Regions from separate parts of the Anaerosinus sp. genome, predicted to be linked through region 3. Evidence: riboswitches for the same ligand, from Rfam matches in the RefSeq annotation. Region 3 holds a riboswitch; each other region holds the start of a gene.

Region 1 (6,104 bases), on a different contig from region 3:
TTCCCATTGCTGCCGCATCTAAAAGAACATCAACGACATGATCATCAAGTAGATTAATTTCATCAACATAAAGAATATTGCGATTCGCTTGGGCAAGAATCCCTGCTTCAAATTTCTTTTCCCCATGTTTAATCGCATGTTCAATGTCAAGTGTACCAACCACGCGATCTTCCGTCGCACTTACCGGCAATTCCACCACACGCATTTTTACCGCATGATGACTTACTAATTTATGTTCTTGCTGTTTCTTCTGGCAAGCTTCACAAAGCAAATTCACTTCACTTGGATCACAGTGGAATTGACAGCCATCAACAACTTCCATCGCCGGTAAAAGTTCTGCCAAAGCTCTAACCGCAGTTGATTTTGCCGTTCCTTTTTCCCCTTTAATTAAAACACCGCCTAACGATGGATTAATGACATTTAAAATTAAAGATAATTTCATTTCCTCCTGTCCAACGATAGCTGTAAACGGATATACTACTTTTCTTTTCATGTTTTTACTCCTTCAATTTAAACTTTTCTGGATACATCGCCTTTGCCATGTCTTCAATCGCATAAACGATATAATGTGATAATGATTGCATATGCGCTCCGGGCAAGGCGACAATTGCATGATTTTTTATTGCTTTAATCGATTGATACGCAGGATCTTCTTGAATTTCTTTACAACGCTCCTGCGTCTCATGTTTCCCATCATAATCCCATGCCGATAAAACAAAGGCATCTGGATTTAATCGAACAATTTCTTCTTTGGATAACGTAATATTCTTTTGATAATTCAGCTCCAATGCCGCCTCTTTTACCCCTGCAAACTTGCAAATATCATGAAATGTGCTTTCAGGACGAAAGGTTGCTCCATTGGTCTGTATATAAATCACTCTTTTTCGTTCACTTTCCAGAATTTCATTCACCGTCATTTCGATTTGTGCTAATTTTGCATCCATCATCGTGAGTAGCGGTAAAGCATTTTGTGGTTCTCCTACAACATTTGCCAGTTCCACAATGGAATTTTTTACATCTTGAATATTTTTTTGCGTTTTATATACATAAACCGGAATTCCTAGCTCACGTAAAGTCTCAATCATTTCTACTTTAAAAAAATCTGCAACAATAACTAAGTCAGGTTTTAGTGCCAGAATTGCTTCCGCACTATTTCCGTCCAAACGAGCTAAGACCGTTTTACTTTTTTCAACTGCATTTGATATCCCAGGATCATCAACTAAATAAGTTAAAGCTGCGATTCTATCCTCAGATACCAACTCCAATAGGATTTCATCAGTACTGATAGTCAATGAGACAATTCGTTCCGGCTTCTTTGTAAAATGAAGCTTTGTTCCTGTAGAATCTACAACATCATAACCTGTATTAAGAATCGTCGTATTCACATCATCCCGCGTCGATCCACAGCCTCCTAATATACATGCAAAAACAAGTAAAATAAGCACTATGCAACGATTAAATCTTTTCATCTATTTTTATTCCACCCTTAGCAAGAAGGATGAACCGAATGCTTTCGGTTCATCAATGATTTAAAAAGTGTATTCCATCCCTACAAGTACATTTCTGCCCGGTGCACTCCACCATTGCTCATCCGGAGTTGTACTCCAGTTATAACGCGCATTTGAATGCTCAGCATAAAACTTATCAAAGACATTATTCACTTTAATAAAGGCTTTAATATCATCGGTTGCTTGATAATTGATTCCAATATCCCAAACCCAATAGGTATTTGCCGGGAAGAAGTGATCTACCGCATCAGCTGTTTGCGGCCCTGGTCTATCAATTGCCCCGCGCCCTAATACGGAAAGATCTAACTTACCAGCTTTATAATCGAGACCAACGTTCCAAGCTCCCTTCGGAATATACCCGTCAATATTTTCTGCCCTTTGGTCTGTCGGGTCTACATTGGTATGGGTATAACCAACAAATCCACTAAATGCGTCAGAAAATTGCTTTTTCAATTGAATGTCCCAGCCATCTGCTTTTTCGTCACCCACATTTGCATATTTACCGATCTTGCTGATATAGCCAATTCTATCTTCTGAATCACGTTTAAAGATATGTGCAGAAGCCACAAACGTATCATCAATCCGATGATTAATCCCAAACTCAAGCGTATTCCCGGATTCTGGCTTTATGTTCGGGTTTCCATATTTTGCACTATACAAATTGGTCGGAGAAGGCGGAATAAAATATTCGCTATACCCAACATATAAATTCGTTGCATCACTTGCCATATAACCAAGGTTTACACTCGGGGAAGTATGACTGCCAAAACCGGAGTTATTATCATAGCGAATTCCGCTCGTCAGCGTCCAACGGTCATCTATCCCCCACTCGTCTTGTAGATACAAAGCACGATTGGTAAGTTTCACATTATTAAAAGTAACGACTTTATCCTGCGTAAACTCAAAGCCTGCAATCAACGTATTATTTTCATCCCACTGCCTTGTATATTGATCAGAAATTCGATAAGTTTTTATATTGGTGAAATATTTATTGTAATCTGTATCAAAAACACTGTTCATATAAGAGAACTGATTCGTCGATTTATCATCAATCTGAGTATTATAAATCAATTTCCAATTATAATTATCAATACTTCCTTTTTTAAACGCATCTTCCCACAACGCTGTATAACCTTCATCCGCTTTATATCCATCATAAGTAAACGTCAAATCAGATTTTTCACCAATCTCTTTTGTTATTTTTATACTCGTTGTATCTCCATTTAAATGCGCTGGCGTCGTCACACCTCTACCATCTTTAAAATCGCCAAGCAGATCTTTCTGGCGCGAAATTCTCCATGACCAATCTTCATCGTGCCCCTCTGTGCTAAATAAATAGTTTTCCGTAGCATAACTGCCGCCAGTGATTTTTATTTTCGATTGATTGTGGTTGATCTTCTTCGTGATGATATTGATAACACCACCTTTTGCATCAGAGCCGTATAATGTTGATGCAGAGCCTTTCAAAACTTCAATACGCTCTACATTATCTAAGTTTTTAAACATCGTAGCCGAAAATTTATTGCCCGCTGCATTCATTTTAACCCCATCAATTAATACAACAATTTCATCTGCGCCATTAATTTTTAACCCATTGCTATTATCATAGCCAGCTAAACTATAATTGGCGATTGTAACGCCAGGAATGGAACGCAACGCTTCCGACAAATCCGTATAATGATTTTTAGCAATATCTTCACTTGTAATTACATTGATATTCGCATTGACCTTAAATTCATTCACAGGTGTTCTTGTTGCAGTTACAACAACTTCATCAAAGAAATATGAAGCTATCGCTTCTTGGGAATTTTCTTCAGCAAAGGCTGTATTAGCATAAATAAAGCTTGTCGCTAAAGCAATTGTTGGCATAAGTATCGCTGCCAGTTTTTTTGATTTTGAAAATTTTCGTTTCACGTATTTTGACCTCTCCTCAATTTCATTTCACTTCAACGAAAAACCATGCTATTACGTGAAAAAGCCTTTTCGCAAAAGCAAAAAGGCGTTAAATTCCATATCTATACCTACAAATGCATACAGCATTGTATAGTTACAGTATCTTTCACCTTCCTATCACTCGTAGGATTTCATGGCAAAATGAATCTAGGCAGTTCTTCTGACTCTGTATCATCGCTTCCCCACGCCTTCCCAGAATATATCCAGTGACATCTTTGTGGAGTTACTCCCCATTACAGCGGCGGGACCGTACCGGTTTTTCACCGATTTCCCTATTAAGCCTTTCGGCACCTATCTTCTCAATATGAATTTGTCGAAATGATTGCATCGTTTTCCACCATACACTATATAGTGGTCATACAGTCAAGATTTTTTAATGTTTTTTATTTTCCAACTTTTGCCGGATGTAAGTAAGCAATCATATGAAACACTTCTATCACTTCCGCCATAAAGTGCTTCCATCCCAAAACACCTGCATAGGGACGTTCTGCAACAGGAACACCTTGCATTGGCATAAGAAAATTTTTAAAAATCATCCGATCGTATTGCCCAACTTCCAATCTCGTTTGCCAATCTCCAAGGACAAGCGAAATACCTGCTTCTTCAACAGATACAGCACTTGGTTGCACCTGCCAGGCGCGTACGCCTTGAATCATTGGATATTCTGCTTTATTCGGGCCTTCTATTTTGAGATAAATATCATTAAATTCAGGAAACTCTGTTTTTAGTGCTGCTACGATTCCATAAGCAACTCCGTAAGGAAGCGTTAAATATACGTCGCCAAAGCCAAAGTTTTTACAATCCGCTTTGAGCTGAAAAATTGCTTGATCCAGCTTTTCTTGATTGATGTCGATTTCTGTTTCTAGTTTTTCTGTGCAGATATTGATCTGTAATTTTTCTGCAATCCGATTTAACCAGGCAATGGAACATTGCATTCCATAAGGTGTAGGCGCAATAAGGTAATCTTGCCCCCATTCTTCTGCTAACCGTTTTGCCGCTTCAACTCCAAGTTCCGGAGCTAAAACAATATTGCAAGCAGCCAATGGCAATTGCATCATCTCAGCTAGAGAAGTTTCATCTGCACCAAGGCAAACACCAACTTCAATCCCAGAGGATATAAGCATTCGCTTGATTTCAGCTAAATCCCCTTGCCAATTGGGATAGTTATTGCACCAGCCAAAAAGATTTACGCGATTTTTCCGCACAACTTCTTTTTTAACTTTTACCTTTGCAGTAACTAAGTCAAGAATTTTATCTAATGCTTCCTGATACCCTTCCCAAAATTCTCCCTTAAGTCCGCCTGCATCAACCGCAATAATCTCACAAGCTAAATTAGCTCTATGACAAATCCCCTGAATGTCATCACCGATTAAGCTGACTGAGCAACTGTTGATGACTGCAATCATTTTAGGATTACATTCTTTTTTTACTTCTTCTAACGCCAGCAAAAGCGCATCATCTGCGCCGTACAACAAATCGATTTCCTTTACTTCACTACAAAAGATTCTTCGCTCATATTTTTTCTCGACTCTTGCCATCTCGCGTTCGGCAATCGTTGCACACCAACGAGGCCCGTTTATCAAAATCACACAATCTTTTAGACTTAAAAAAAATGAGGCTGCGCCCGCCATTTCACAACGACTTTTACACGGCAGCCACCGCTGCAATTTCTGATTAGTATTCATATAGAATCCTCCTGCCACGTCCATGAATTGCCATAGATACTTTATTTAGCAGATTTTCCAGACCCCAAATGCCAACTTGTTGAATTGAGATAGACAACTGATGGGGAAGATCAATTAAATCTGTCGTCGTTAAAACAAAGTCCACTTGCTCTGCCAGCGTTTTTATCTCTTCTTCTGTATAGCAGGGAATATCCGTTAGCTCCATGATTCGCTTGCGTTGCTCTGCTTTTTCTTTACTCGTTAAATCATTATGTAAAACTACCGCTTTAAGTTCTGCACCCACAGCTGATAACGTTTCTAAATGAAACTTCGGATCAAAATAACGGCTTGCATACCCAATAACAAAAATGTAACTTTTCCCCGACAAAACTTCGCGTTTTTTTTGTAAAAACTTTTCCAGACGTGTATTTTCTATTTCCCAGGCTTGTTTAGCTTCTGCTTCGCACGCTAAAACTTCTCCGATTTTTTTAAACCATACTTTCGTTTCTGCCATCCCTTTAGGATAGTTCCCCGTATAACACTTCGTTTGATAACGCTCAGCCAACACTCTTGCATATTCTTGCATCTTGGGATAATATTCACGTGCAATTCCTACCGATAAAATTAAATTCGCTTCGGGAATCATCGCAAATTCCTCTTTTGTCATCGTATTGGGCGGAAATAAAATACGCGTAAAACCAAAATAATGAAGTAGTCGTTTTATTTCACGAACATTATTTTCATTGCCCGCTCCACTATTTTCACCAATGATAACGGCAAGCTTTTCTTTTTTCTCTCGCTCTTTCGGCTTAATTGTTGCAAAGCGTTCCAGCAAAGTTTCCAGCATCTTGATGTTATGTTCCGTATAATGCTTACTCATAAAGCCGGCACCTGACACAACGATAATCGGTAACTTTGTCTTTTCCTCGACGTCCTTGCATACCGCTTCGACATCATCGCCAATTACACCGGCTGTGCA
Region 2 (6,104 bases), on a different contig from region 3:
CATCATTTAACTGATTTGTTTTCTCAGCAAGAAGCTTAGCTGCTTTCATTCCCCTCTCATGATGTTCCATATTGGTGATAAATAATATTTTGCTCATATTCTTTTACTCCATTGCTCATTTATCGACGGCTACCGGGGTCATCTATCGAAATAAGCGATTCACACAAAATCGAAGATTTTGGTTCTCTGCTTATAATATCCTCGCTTCTTTAAGCGGAAGTAAAGACCTCGTAAGCCCCTGAATTACGCGTCTGATTTCAGTGGGAGTTGAGCCTCCTACTGAAACAGCCTTGTTTATATTAGAAAAATAGGGCTGTTATCAGCCCTATTGCTTTCATCATAAAGTGCGAATTGATGATTAGAATGAATATTGAACTCCAACTTGGAAGTTACGCCCTGGTGCTGAATACCAACTACCATCTGGATCCATATCATAACATTGATCTGTATAGAATTTATCAAAGATATTATTCACACGAATAAACGCTTTTGCATTGTCTTCGAATTGATAATTGATTGCTGCATCCCAAATCCAGAAAGAGGTAAATTCATCGGCTATATTTTTCCCTTTGCGCCCTTCTCTATCAATAATGCCTCTGCCGTTAAGCTGCATATCAAATTGATCCTTTTCGTATTTCATCCCGAGGTTCCAAGCACCGCGCGGTAAATATCCATTCCGATTTGGATTTGAAGATGCATTTTCCGGATCAATATACAAATGCGTATAGCCTACATTGGCACTAAAATTATCATTAAATTGCTTTGTTAACTGAACATCCCAGCCACGGGCACTTTCTTCCCCAACATTGTAATATTTATAGGTGTCCGAATTAAATCCGATCATATTTTCTGCTTCTCGCTTAAATATATTGAAACTACCCGTGAAGGTTTTATCAAATTTGTGATTCACACCAAATTCTATTGTTTTTCCTGTTTCCGGTTCTAAATTTAAACTTCCGTAAGAGGAATATAACTGATATTGATTTGGCGATATAAAGAATTCCTTATAACTCATATAGTAATTTGTATTGTCACTCGCTTCATAACCTAATACAACACTTGGCGTATTGTGGTGTCCATATACGGAATGATTGTCTGTCCGAATCCCCGTCGTTAATGTCCATTCATTATTCATATGCCAAGCATCTTGCAAATAAAAGGCACGATTTGTAATCGTTCGATCTCGCCAAGCATCTGTATAACCATAACTTGTACTAGAATAATTCTTGATCTTATCTTGATAAAAATCAAAGCCGCCTACTAAGGTGTGATTCTCTGTTGTATAAGTTACCTGGTCACTGATCCCAGAAGTCTCTAAATCCATTAACCATACGTTCATTGGATCATTATAGTTATCGTTAAGATAGTTTTTATTTTGATATAACGAAATCTGATTTACTGCTTTTTCAGAAATACGATTTGTGGATAAAATACTCAATCTCTTTTGGTCTTTTTCACCTTCACTAATTTTCGTTTCATGAAGACCGCCATTTTTCGGGCGTAAATAATCCGATTGATAAGATTCGTAAGTAAATACTAGCGAAGTATCTTCATCAAAATCTTTGCCGATTTTAAAATTAAAATCGTTTGCATTTACTTCATTTTGAATTGTATTGCTGCGCCCATCCTTAAAATCACCACTAATATCTTTTTGCGCAGCAAGCATCCAATAAACATTGTCATCCGTTCTTCCCGTATTCAAAAAACTATATTGTTCCTTACCAAAACTGCCACCTGTAATTTCTAAGGAAGTTTTATTATCACCTGCAGAGACTTTGCGTGTAATAATATTAATTACACCGCCAGAGGCATCTGAACCATAAAGTGTTGATGCTGAACCTTTTAATATTTCAATTCGTTCAATGGTATCCATATCTACTACTTCTGAAGCATTAAATTTTGAGAAAGTACTACCATTTGTATTTACTCTCATTCCATCAATAAGAACTACAATATTTTTTGTTCCATTAATATAAATACTGTTTGAAGTATAATTTCCGCCACCGTTTCCATAGTTTTGAATAGTAACACCTGGAACATCTCTAAGCACATCCGTTAAGTTTGCATAATGATTTTTTTCTAACATTTCACGCGTAACAACATTGATATTTGCAGGTGCTTTAAAAGCACTCTGTTCCATTTTAGATGCTGTAACAACAACATTGTCTAGCGTATATTCATCTAAGGTAGCGGCTTCTACACTTGGCAATGCTAACGAAACAAATGTAGTACAAGCAATCGCGGCTAAAATTGTTCTTTTTCGTAAAAAATCCCTTTTCATTGTAGATTCCTCCAAAAATAATTAATAGAAAATAATAAAAAACTCTGTCACGCGATTTGCGTACAGAGTTTTCATGCAAAATAAACAGTATTCACTGTATATCTCCCATCCCTGTCGCTCGCAGGTCTAACGGTATGATCATGCAACGGCAGTTCTTCTGACTCAGATTCATCACTTCTCCAGCCTTCCCAAGATTTCTCTCAGTGACATATTTGGAGTTGCTCCTCTTTACAGCGGCGGGACCGTACCGGATTTACACCGATTTCCCTATTAAGCCCTTTTGGCACCTATTGCGCGATTATGAAATTCGTTTTTCATCATAAACTATATAGTGGCTATATAGTCAAGCTTTTAAAAGCATAAATTTATATTTTTCTCCAATTAACTACAATGAATTGCTGTCCGCTTCAAACTACATTCCGAAGGATATGCCATTTTTGTTTTGCTACCATACCATCTAGCAAAACAACCCCCGCCACACAACGAAAAATCATTGCACTCTAAGCAAAAATGCAAACTATTTTTTATTAACTCTGCAACCTTGGCTTGTTTTTGTCTATCCACACCCGTTTTAATATTTCCAATATAAAAGTCAGGATTACCAACCAATGAAGCACAAGCATAGATATCTCCAGTTGCATCAACATAAATTGCAGCACCATTCATCGCATGGCAATGCGCAAAGGTCGTTAAGCTGCCTTTTTTTAATTTTTCCACGCGCTCTAACTGCGCAAACAATATTTTACGTCCTGTTAGTTCTTCAAGCTTTTCAGCTAAGGTAAACGCTTTCTCTAATCCAGCTTTTACGTCTTGAGGTTCTGCCGCTTTTATCTCTGCACCGCGTCCTTGTCCTCTTAGTAAATCAAACCCAATTCGCCTTACATTTCCAAGGTAATAGGCAAGCTCTACAATCCCTGTTAATTTATTTACATTTTGAGCTGTCACAACACAAGTCACACCGATTTGGATAGAATGATGTTTCAAAATTTCAATTCCATTTAAAATCGCCTGCATACATCCACTACCATTTGGAAAACATCTCTGCCTATCATTTTCCTGTGTTCTCCCATCTATGCTAACGCCAATTGCAACTTTTCCTTTTTTTAAGATTTTCGCGATTTTCTCAGTAATTAACGTTCCATTTGTTTGCACCTGCATTAATGCAGGAATTTTATTTTCCTGAACATATTCAATCACCGCTTGAATGACTGGAAAATTCAGCAGCGGTTCTCCACCACTAAATTGAAGGATAAACTTCTCCTTACTTCTTGCAGCAATATCTACTGCTTGAATCGCTGTCTCAACTGACATAAAATCAGCAGCATGTTCATTTGCATAGCAATACTTACATGATAAATTACAAGTACCGGTTAAACTAAGTAATAGCATCTTTGTCGATGTTTCAAATTGATTTAAAAACCCCATTTTTCTGCTCCATTAAATGCATAAATTCATTTGTTGTCATTACTTTTACTTGTGATTGCCGTATTAATACATCGTATAAGCGTTTTGCTTCCCCATTTGTATAATCACGTTCTTCAATCGGTGTATCCTCCAAAACAATCAATTGTTTTGCAATAAATGCATCTTTTAAGTTCATTAAATTATTTATTCCATAGGCAATATTACAAAGTACTGTAAAGGTTGCATGACCAATTAACACGCGATTTTCCTCACTATTTGATTCATCGATAGGAGCAAAAGCTTCCTTATAAATCACCTTTGCATTAAATGCAGACGCTACAATTGCGTCTCCATCTCCAGTTGATAATACCCCCGTACTAATCTTATAGTGCTGTTCATATAACTTTCTTATTAAATCCGAAGCAATCCCGCCTCCACTAATAATGTGAATCCGTTGCTTGCTATCATTTCTGTTCTCTTTATGATAAGTATAGATATCAAGCAATCCCGATACATAATTATTAAACACTGCTGCATTCATCTGATACGCTTGATGTAAATTACCAGTAGTGATTACTTCTTCTGGTAATCCATCCGCTAAAACGTTACCTTTATTCAGTAAAATTAATCGAGAACAAAATTTTGCCGCCAAGCGAATGTCATGAACAACAATCAAAATAGTTTTTCCCTGACGACAAAGCTCTTTGCACTGACGAAAAATCTCTTCTTGATACGTTAAATCGAGACTAGCCGTAGGCTCATCAAGAAAAATCAAATCCGTTTCTTGTGTAAGAACCTTTGCTAATAATACACGCTGTTTTTCCCCACCTGACATATGATTAATATCCTTATCCGCTAAATGAGAGACGCCTGTAAATTTCATATATTTTCCAGCAATTGCATAGTCCTCTTCACTTTCATTCTGCCACCATTCCAAATAAGGATATCGTCCTGCTAAAACAACCTGTTTTGCTGAAAATCCGAATCCTGTATTAATTTCCTGCTGCATATAAGCAACTTTACGCGCAATCTGCTTTTCAGATAATGTATGCAGATTTTCCCCAAATATTTCGATGGTTCCTATTGCTGAATGAATTCCCCGTAAACTTTTTAGCAACGTACTTTTACCTGCGCCATTGGGTCCAATAATACCAACAAACTCTCCCGGATTTACTGTAAAATTAATGTCCTGTAATATAGTATAATTGTCTATCGCTAATCCAACATTTTCTGCAATCAGTATAGGTTGTTTCATTATAGCTGCCCCTTCCGCTGCGCCCGTCTAAGTAAAAACAAAAAGTATGGTGCACCCATTAAAGCAGTCATTACACCCACGCGAATCTCCGCTGGCTGCGCAATCAATCTTCCCACCGTATCACACCCTAATAGAAAAGTCCCTCCAGCTAAGGCACAGGCTGGTAATAAAATCCGGTGTTCTGCTCCTAAGATAATCCTCATAATATGTGGCACTACTAACCCAACAAAGCTTATACTACCACTGACACATACTGCAGTAGCTGTCGTTAGTGAAGCAATGAATAATAAAAGCATTCTCAATTTGGCTACCGACATACCGACAGAGCGCGCTTCTTCCTCACCAAGAACAAGAATATTCAAATGTCTAGCTAATAAACATAAAATAATAATACCAAGCACAATTGGACCAACTGCCAAATACACATGTTCCCAGCGTCTATAATCTAATCCGCCAACCGTCCAAAATAAAAATTCCCGCAATTTATATTCATTCATAAAAGTTAAGATTCCCGAAGTCAACGCTCCTAAAAAAATGCTGACAGCAACACCGGCCAGCAATAATACCATAACGGGAATTTTTCCATTGCGCATTGCAAGAAAAATCGTTAAAGCAACGGTTGCCAAAGATCCGATAAATGCAAAAAGAGGCATATAAAACATGCCTACAGCAGTCAGTCCTGTAGAAATAGCTAATACAGCTCCCAGTGCAGCTCCACTCGACACACCAATAATCCCTGGCTCTGCCAATGGATTTCCAAAAACGCCCTGCATTACTGCACCCGTTACAGCTAACGCCGCCCCGACTAAAATGCCAACAAGCGTTCTAGGCATTCTAATATGCCAAACAACAGCGGTATCCTCAGCTGTTGGAACGGCATTCGTTAGTATTGGCAAATTTAATTGGTCAGTAAGAATATTTACGATAGATAAAAAAGGAATCTGAATTTGCCCAAAACTTAAGGACATTGCAAAAGTAAGCAAAAATAAAGCGACTAAAACAATTAAAATGATAATTTTTTTATTCAAAGCGTTCATAGCATATCCTTTTATTTAAAATTTTCTCAACGCACGTTGCTGTGTTCTTACTTTAGTTTGCCAATCCAAAGTTGATGTCTGCATAAATTCATGCACAAGATATTTAGGCTGTATCTTTTCCACAATT
Region 3 (6,104 bases):
AATCATATATTTCTCCATTTTTCACTTCAACAACAGCAACACTGCACGCACTATTACGATATTGATTCGCCGTTTCAAAATCTATTGCAACAAAATTCATCATCCATTACCTTCCACAAGACAAAATTACTTAGAATATTGTACAGCATAACCTCAATCAGTGCAATCAAAAAATCATTCGTAAGCCTTTATACTACAAAAACAGGGATTTCCAAATCACGATAGCTTTGTATCATTTCTTCCCCTGCTCCTTCCCGCTTAATAATTAAATCCGGGCTTAAAGCAATGACTGAAAAGCAGTAAAACATATACTATATTTTTGTTTTCTCAATTTTCACATCCTCACAATACCTCTTCTATAGCCAAAAATGGTATTAAAATGGCAGATATCATTTAATATCTGCCATCTTATATAAAATTAGAACCTATGTGTATAAGCTAATCTATAATTACGAGGAGTAGACCAATTTTCCGAATTATTTATCGGGTTTTCACGATTTAGTAAATTATATCCGCCCAAGGTAATTGTATCATCCGGATTAATATCATATTGCATCGTTAAATTCAAGTCAATTTTGTCAGGCACTCTATGATCTTGATATTTCGTATTACCTGCATAATTATAATATGCCATTTCGCGTTTTGCTGTCACAAACCACTCCATATCAAGCGTCAATTTATCTTTTTTATAGGTAGCTCCCGCAGAAAATTGCAATCTAGCTTCATCTTGTGTCCAGTCACCATCGCCGTCCTTAGCTTCCGGATTTCCATAATAAGCACCTAAATTAAGTTGCAAATTATCATTTACTTTTTTAGTATATTCCATTTCTACTCCCGTATTTCTAAACTTATCACGATTGATTTGGATACTTGTATTCGGATCACCGCCTGGAATTACTGTATTTTCTTTTACCCATTTAAATTTATTTTTTACATCCATTTTAAAAACTGCAAGTTTAAAAGATTCCGTATCATTAATCACTTTTAACCCAGTTTCATAATTCCACCCTTCTTGCGGTTTTAATGGAAGCGCTGTAGATATGGCAGCTGATCCATAAAAAGGTGAATTCGATGCCGGAAGTTCAAACGATTTACCAACATTCACATACCAGGAAGTACTATCGTTAATTTTATAGAGTGCTTGCAATTGTGGCAAAAAGATATTTTGTGCATCATCATACTCATTTCCCTTCACAAAATGTTCTCTTGCTCCAATTGTCGTAGAAAATCTGTCATTGATTTGATTGGTATAAGAAAGGTATAATGCATAACTGTCTCTATCAAAGTCACCTGTATGAGCACCATAGTTTTGCGTATAGCTCTCACGATGTATATTAATTCCACCTACCAAGGTATCTTTTCCATCATTAATATCCCATGCTTTTTGCGTATTAAAATCAATACTACTTAAATCCGTATTCGTTGTAGCACCTTTATAGCCTCTTAGCTTATTTTTATTATAAGTAATCGTAGATTTTAATTGATTCTCCGTGTCATCATAACTCAAATTTACATTTTGTCTATTATCATAATATAAGTTTTCTTTAGTAAGCTTGGTCCAATCTTTTGTAGCATTATCATAGGAAAACTGTTTATAAGTACTATCTGTATCTGAATATGCGTAAGTCATTGTTAATTTATCATTAATATTATAATTCATAAAGATAGAGTCTCTCGTCCCTTTATCTTTTGAGGTCTTTTTCGTTGTTGTCGCAAATAGTGGATTATAATCATCGATAGAATTATAGAATTCGCGTTTATAAAAAATATTAACATCATCCGCATTTACGCCCACGGAGTAGTTTTTATTATAATTGCCCGTTTGCGCTGTTACACTTCCGCCAACTGTACCAGATTTTTTCGTAATAATATTAATGACGCCGCCCATAGCTTCTGCACCATATAAAACGGCATTTGAACCTTTTACAATTTCAACTCGATCTACTGCTTCTACTGGAATAGAGCTCATCATACTATTATAATTCATTAAGTTTACAGGACTGCCATTCACTAAAATGAGCGTGCCCTTATCCATCCCACGGATATTAATACGCGAATACATTGCGCCATAATCACCGCCACCATTTCCATATGAATAGCTATTAATCCCAGGAATGCGCTCAATTGCTTCAAAAACAGTCGCTGCACCACTATCTTTTAACTTTTGTGCGGTAATTACCGTCGTCGTTGCCGGTGTGTCTAAATCTTTTGTTTCAATACGTTGCGCCGTAACGATTACTTCATCTAATGTAAACTCATCAAGCGTTGCTGTTTTCATTTCTGTTGCTGGTTTTTCTTCCTTAACCGCAACATCCCCAGCTTCCTCCGCATGTCCTACCGCACCACTAAGCACAAAACTTGTCCCCATTAACATCGTAAGAAAAATCTTTTTGTACAAATTTCTTTCACTTCTTAACATTTACTCTTCCCCTTTTATCTTTCATCATCTATACAAAGGATAATCTATAGCCAATCTTTCATGGTCCTACAGCTTCCTCTGAAACAAAATAAAAAACCCTTTCCCATGATTGGGAAAGGGCAAAATATTACGCAGAAATATATACTAAGTATATAGCGCAATATCCCCTTCCTGTCTGTCGCAGGTCTAACGGTGATCTTACAGCGGGCAGTTCTTCTGACTTAGGTTCATCGCTTCTTCTGCCTTCCCAGAAATTCTCCAGTGACATTATAGAAGTTGCTCCCCTTACAGCGGCGGGACCGTATCGGATTCTACCGATTTCCCTATTAAGCCTTGCGGCACCCCTTGTGCAAATATGCTATTTTAAACAACGATTGTCATTATAAACTATATAGTGGTCATATAGTCAACATTTTTCTACAAAATTTTTCACATAGAAAAAGTCTCCAACCATAGAGAATATCTCTATGGTTGGAGACCCATTTTATTTAACCTATTATAATTATATTCTTATTTTTACTTAATCATCTCAATAACGTCTTTCGTCAAGTCTGTACCACCATACAGCATTTCTTCTGCTTTAACAACTTGATAGATTCCTTTTGCTTGTGCCGCTTTAGCAATTGCTTGATTTATCTTCGTTTGAATCGGTTCCATGACTTCCAATTGTTTTTTCGCCAAAGCTTGGTTCAATTCTTTTTCTAATGCCATCTTTTCCGCATCATTTAACGTTGCCGCCTTAGAATGATATTCTTGCTGCGATTTTTGCTGTTCTTGCTGTAGCGTCATCTCTGCTTTATTTATATTAGGATATGCAGCAAAAACCGCCTACAAGTTAACATATCCAAGACTTTCCGCTGCTTCTGCTTTAGAAATCCCACCATTTGCAAGTCCAAATAAACAAACTACAGAAACCATAACCGCTAAAAATATTTTTTTCATCTTAAAACGCTCCTTAATATACATTATAAATTCTATTTTTTATGTAAACTATTATTATTCTGCCCAAATTTTCTGCATAATCTTAGGATAAGCATCCTTTAAATGTTTTACTATCATATCTAGCATCAGATGAACCATATTACTATCAAATGTTTCCTCAACAAATGGGAGGCAAACATCAAGATATAAATTATAATCTGTGCCTATATAGTATTTAAAAATTTTAAAGTCTCTATTGATTTCATTTATAAATTCAACTATTTCCCCTTGTTTTTTCTCATCAATACCGGTAAATATTTGTGTTCGAATAAGCGTAAAAATACTTTCGTCAATAATAATACCCATTGGTAACATCTGACTATTCACTTCTATGCGCGATCTGAAAACAACACTCTTCAATTCATCGTTCATCACTTCTACATTGAACACATGAATTTCATTTTTTTCTAAAAATTTTTGAAAGTTTTCTGCTTTCTCATTCATTTGGTCACTCGTTTTTTTGATTTCTTCTTGTACTGCTTCTACCATGAATATCACTCCTAAATTTTATTTTGACAGAGGCTAAATATAGCCCCTGTCTATATTTATTGCAAATTAGAAACTCCAACGTAAACCAGCATCAATACGCCAGTCAGTTTTTATGTCGCCACCTATTGATTTCTCGAAATTACCATAGGCATAAAGTTTATCATTGAGTTGAGAAGTTCCGCCTAACATGAATGTTACCCAGCTGTCTTTAAAATCTTGCTTTGTACTTTTTGGCATATTATCAGCATCATAATACGTATTCATATCGCCACAGAATTCATGACTATATGATAATTGTGCGTAAACACTGCTTTTCTCCATTTCTCTACCAAATGCTATCCCAATACGTCCTATCAAACTATTCATACTACTTTGATTTACATTCATCGTCTTATACTTGCCATTGACATCCATGAAATCACTCGTCGCATCATAATCACTTCCATTAAGATGCCCATACGTAAATTCTAACTGTGGTTCATAATAAAAACCATTATCTTGCTTAATTCGACGACCGTACTCTGCACTAATAGAGGTTCCCCAAGTATCATAATCTCCTTCTACCTGATGTCCATCAGCATTGAATACCGTATAATCATTAGTCAGTTTCGTTCCTTTCAAGATCAAATCGGCATAATGTCCTTTTTCTCCATTCCATGTTCCATAAAGTGCAATACTCTTAGACTTGTCATCACCACTACCTCCATATTGATAGCTGCTGTCACCTTCCATAATGCTTATCGCAGTACCAACACGCCAATTTCCATCGACTTCTTTATCGTAGCCAACTTGAACAGTATTATAATTTGCTTTATAATCGGTTTTATTTTTATCACTACTAGATTTTCCTCTATAAATACGTGCCCATGCTCCAACATCTCCGGATGATAACCGTAAATCCCCCATACGTTTCATGAGATTGTTATTTTCAGTGCGCCATCCCATAGCAGCTGATGTCATCGCAGATTTTACTCCACTCATCACCGCAGTTTCATAATCACCATAAGTGATAGTTCCACTTGAACCATTATTAAACGTAATTTTATCTATTATATTGCTATCAGTCCCATTTTTAAATAATATCTCTGCTTTTGCTGATGGTGCAGTAATGCTTTCATTAACAGTTGCCATACCAGTCAAATTACTTACTCGTCCATCTTCATTAATTACGCCATTATATTGCACTTTGTTAGCCAAGCTGTTTAACGTTTTTTCCCATGAAGTATTATCCAATGCATTTACATTATTATTATCAGTAGAAATCGTAATACTGTTATTACTCGAACCTGCTTTTAGTCCATTAATTACAAAATTACCCTGATTATCATTAATCATTAAATTTCCATCAGCATATGTACTAGCATATTTTACATTCATATTACCACTAAAGGTATGAGCAGTAATCGTATGACCAGACTTTTGTTCAATGATTCCTTCATGACCTTTACTTCCTCCAACAAGGTCACTTACATTAGCATCTTTATCTGCATTAAACCTCCATATTGCACCATCTACTAAAGAAAGTTTAGTTATTGGTTCTGCTGATACATCACGCATCATCGAAAAAGTTCTCTGAATAGATCCTGTTTCAATACCACCTTCTAGAACCGATCCCTTTCCTAAACTAATGTCTACATTACCACTTGTATTTCTTATTGTACCTTTAATTACAGAATCTTCCCCTGGAACAATCGCTATACTTCCACCATGATTTTCAATGTCGCCTGTGATATTCACACGTTTATTCGTTGTATCAAGTTTTATTTGACCACCTGCCTCGGCTAGCAGTGCTGTTTTATTAACTGCATTAATCGTGGTATCACCTTTTATTTCAACCGTGCCGGCAGAAGCCCAAACTGCTTGTGCATTATTTTCATCTACAGTAATATCAGCATCACCATTAATTGTAACTTTCCCATTATCCTTTGCTAAAATTCCATTCCCATTTTTCGCATGAACTGAAATATTATTTATGATACTTACATTTCCCTGGTCGCTATAGATCCCACTACTTTCATTGCTACCGGATGTATGAATTGTCACGTTGCTCGCATTTACATTTATATTGCTATTTTCAGCCGTAGCAGCTATACCATAAGATTTATTTGCTGTTCCATTCGCATCTAATACAATATTTTTACCTTCAGCATTAATTATAGTGTCTTTATTATTACTATATACTGCTGCGGTAACACCGTCAGCCACTTGTTTAGTA

The links. Region 3 has a riboswitch for cobalamin ahead of ACWZFG_RS00795 (TonB-dependent receptor plug domain-containing protein). Riboswitches for the same ligand answer to the same signal wherever they lie in the genome.
Region 1: it holds a riboswitch for cobalamin, as region 3 does, so the genes downstream of both, ACWZFG_RS02405 (TonB-dependent receptor plug domain-containing protein) here and ACWZFG_RS00795 (TonB-dependent receptor plug domain-containing protein) in region 3, are expected to answer to the same signal.
Region 2: it holds a riboswitch for cobalamin, as region 3 does, so the genes downstream of both, ACWZFG_RS02275 (TonB-dependent receptor plug domain-containing protein) here and ACWZFG_RS00795 (TonB-dependent receptor plug domain-containing protein) in region 3, are expected to answer to the same signal.

What each region holds. Positions count from the first base shown of each region.
Region 1 covers NZ_CBDNNH010000003.1:65,358-71,461, reverse strand. Annotated here, with positions in the region: gene ACWZFG_RS02415 (ATP-binding protein) at 1-493, opposite strand, end outside; gene ACWZFG_RS02410 (ABC transporter substrate-binding protein) at 498-1,469, opposite strand; gene ACWZFG_RS02405 (TonB-dependent receptor plug domain-containing protein) at 1,530-3,422, opposite strand; cobalamin riboswitch at 3,595-3,771, opposite strand; gene ACWZFG_RS02400 (nitrogenase component 1) at 3,845-5,146, opposite strand; gene ACWZFG_RS02395 (nitrogenase component 1) at 5,136-6,104, opposite strand, start outside.
Region 2 covers NZ_CBDNNH010000003.1:21,374-27,477, reverse strand. Annotated here, with positions in the region: gene cobN (cobaltochelatase subunit CobN) at 1-97, opposite strand, end outside; gene ACWZFG_RS02275 (TonB-dependent receptor plug domain-containing protein) at 359-2,281, opposite strand; cobalamin riboswitch at 2,412-2,588, opposite strand; gene ACWZFG_RS02270 (radical SAM protein) at 2,663-3,706, opposite strand; gene ACWZFG_RS02265 (ABC transporter ATP-binding protein) at 3,684-4,940, opposite strand; gene ACWZFG_RS02260 (iron chelate uptake ABC transporter family permease subunit) at 4,940-5,977, opposite strand; gene ACWZFG_RS02255 (TIM barrel protein) at 5,993-6,104, opposite strand, start outside.
Region 3 covers NZ_CBDNNH010000002.1:109,287-115,390, reverse strand. Annotated here, with positions in the region: gene ACWZFG_RS00800 (3'-5' exonuclease) at 1-103, opposite strand, end outside; gene ACWZFG_RS00795 (TonB-dependent receptor plug domain-containing protein) at 419-2,419, opposite strand; cobalamin riboswitch at 2,609-2,780, opposite strand; gene ACWZFG_RS00790 (OmpH family outer membrane protein) at 2,936-3,208, opposite strand; gene ACWZFG_RS00785 (YbjN domain-containing protein) at 3,416-3,889, opposite strand; gene ACWZFG_RS00780 (autotransporter outer membrane beta-barrel domain-containing protein) at 3,956-6,104, opposite strand, start outside.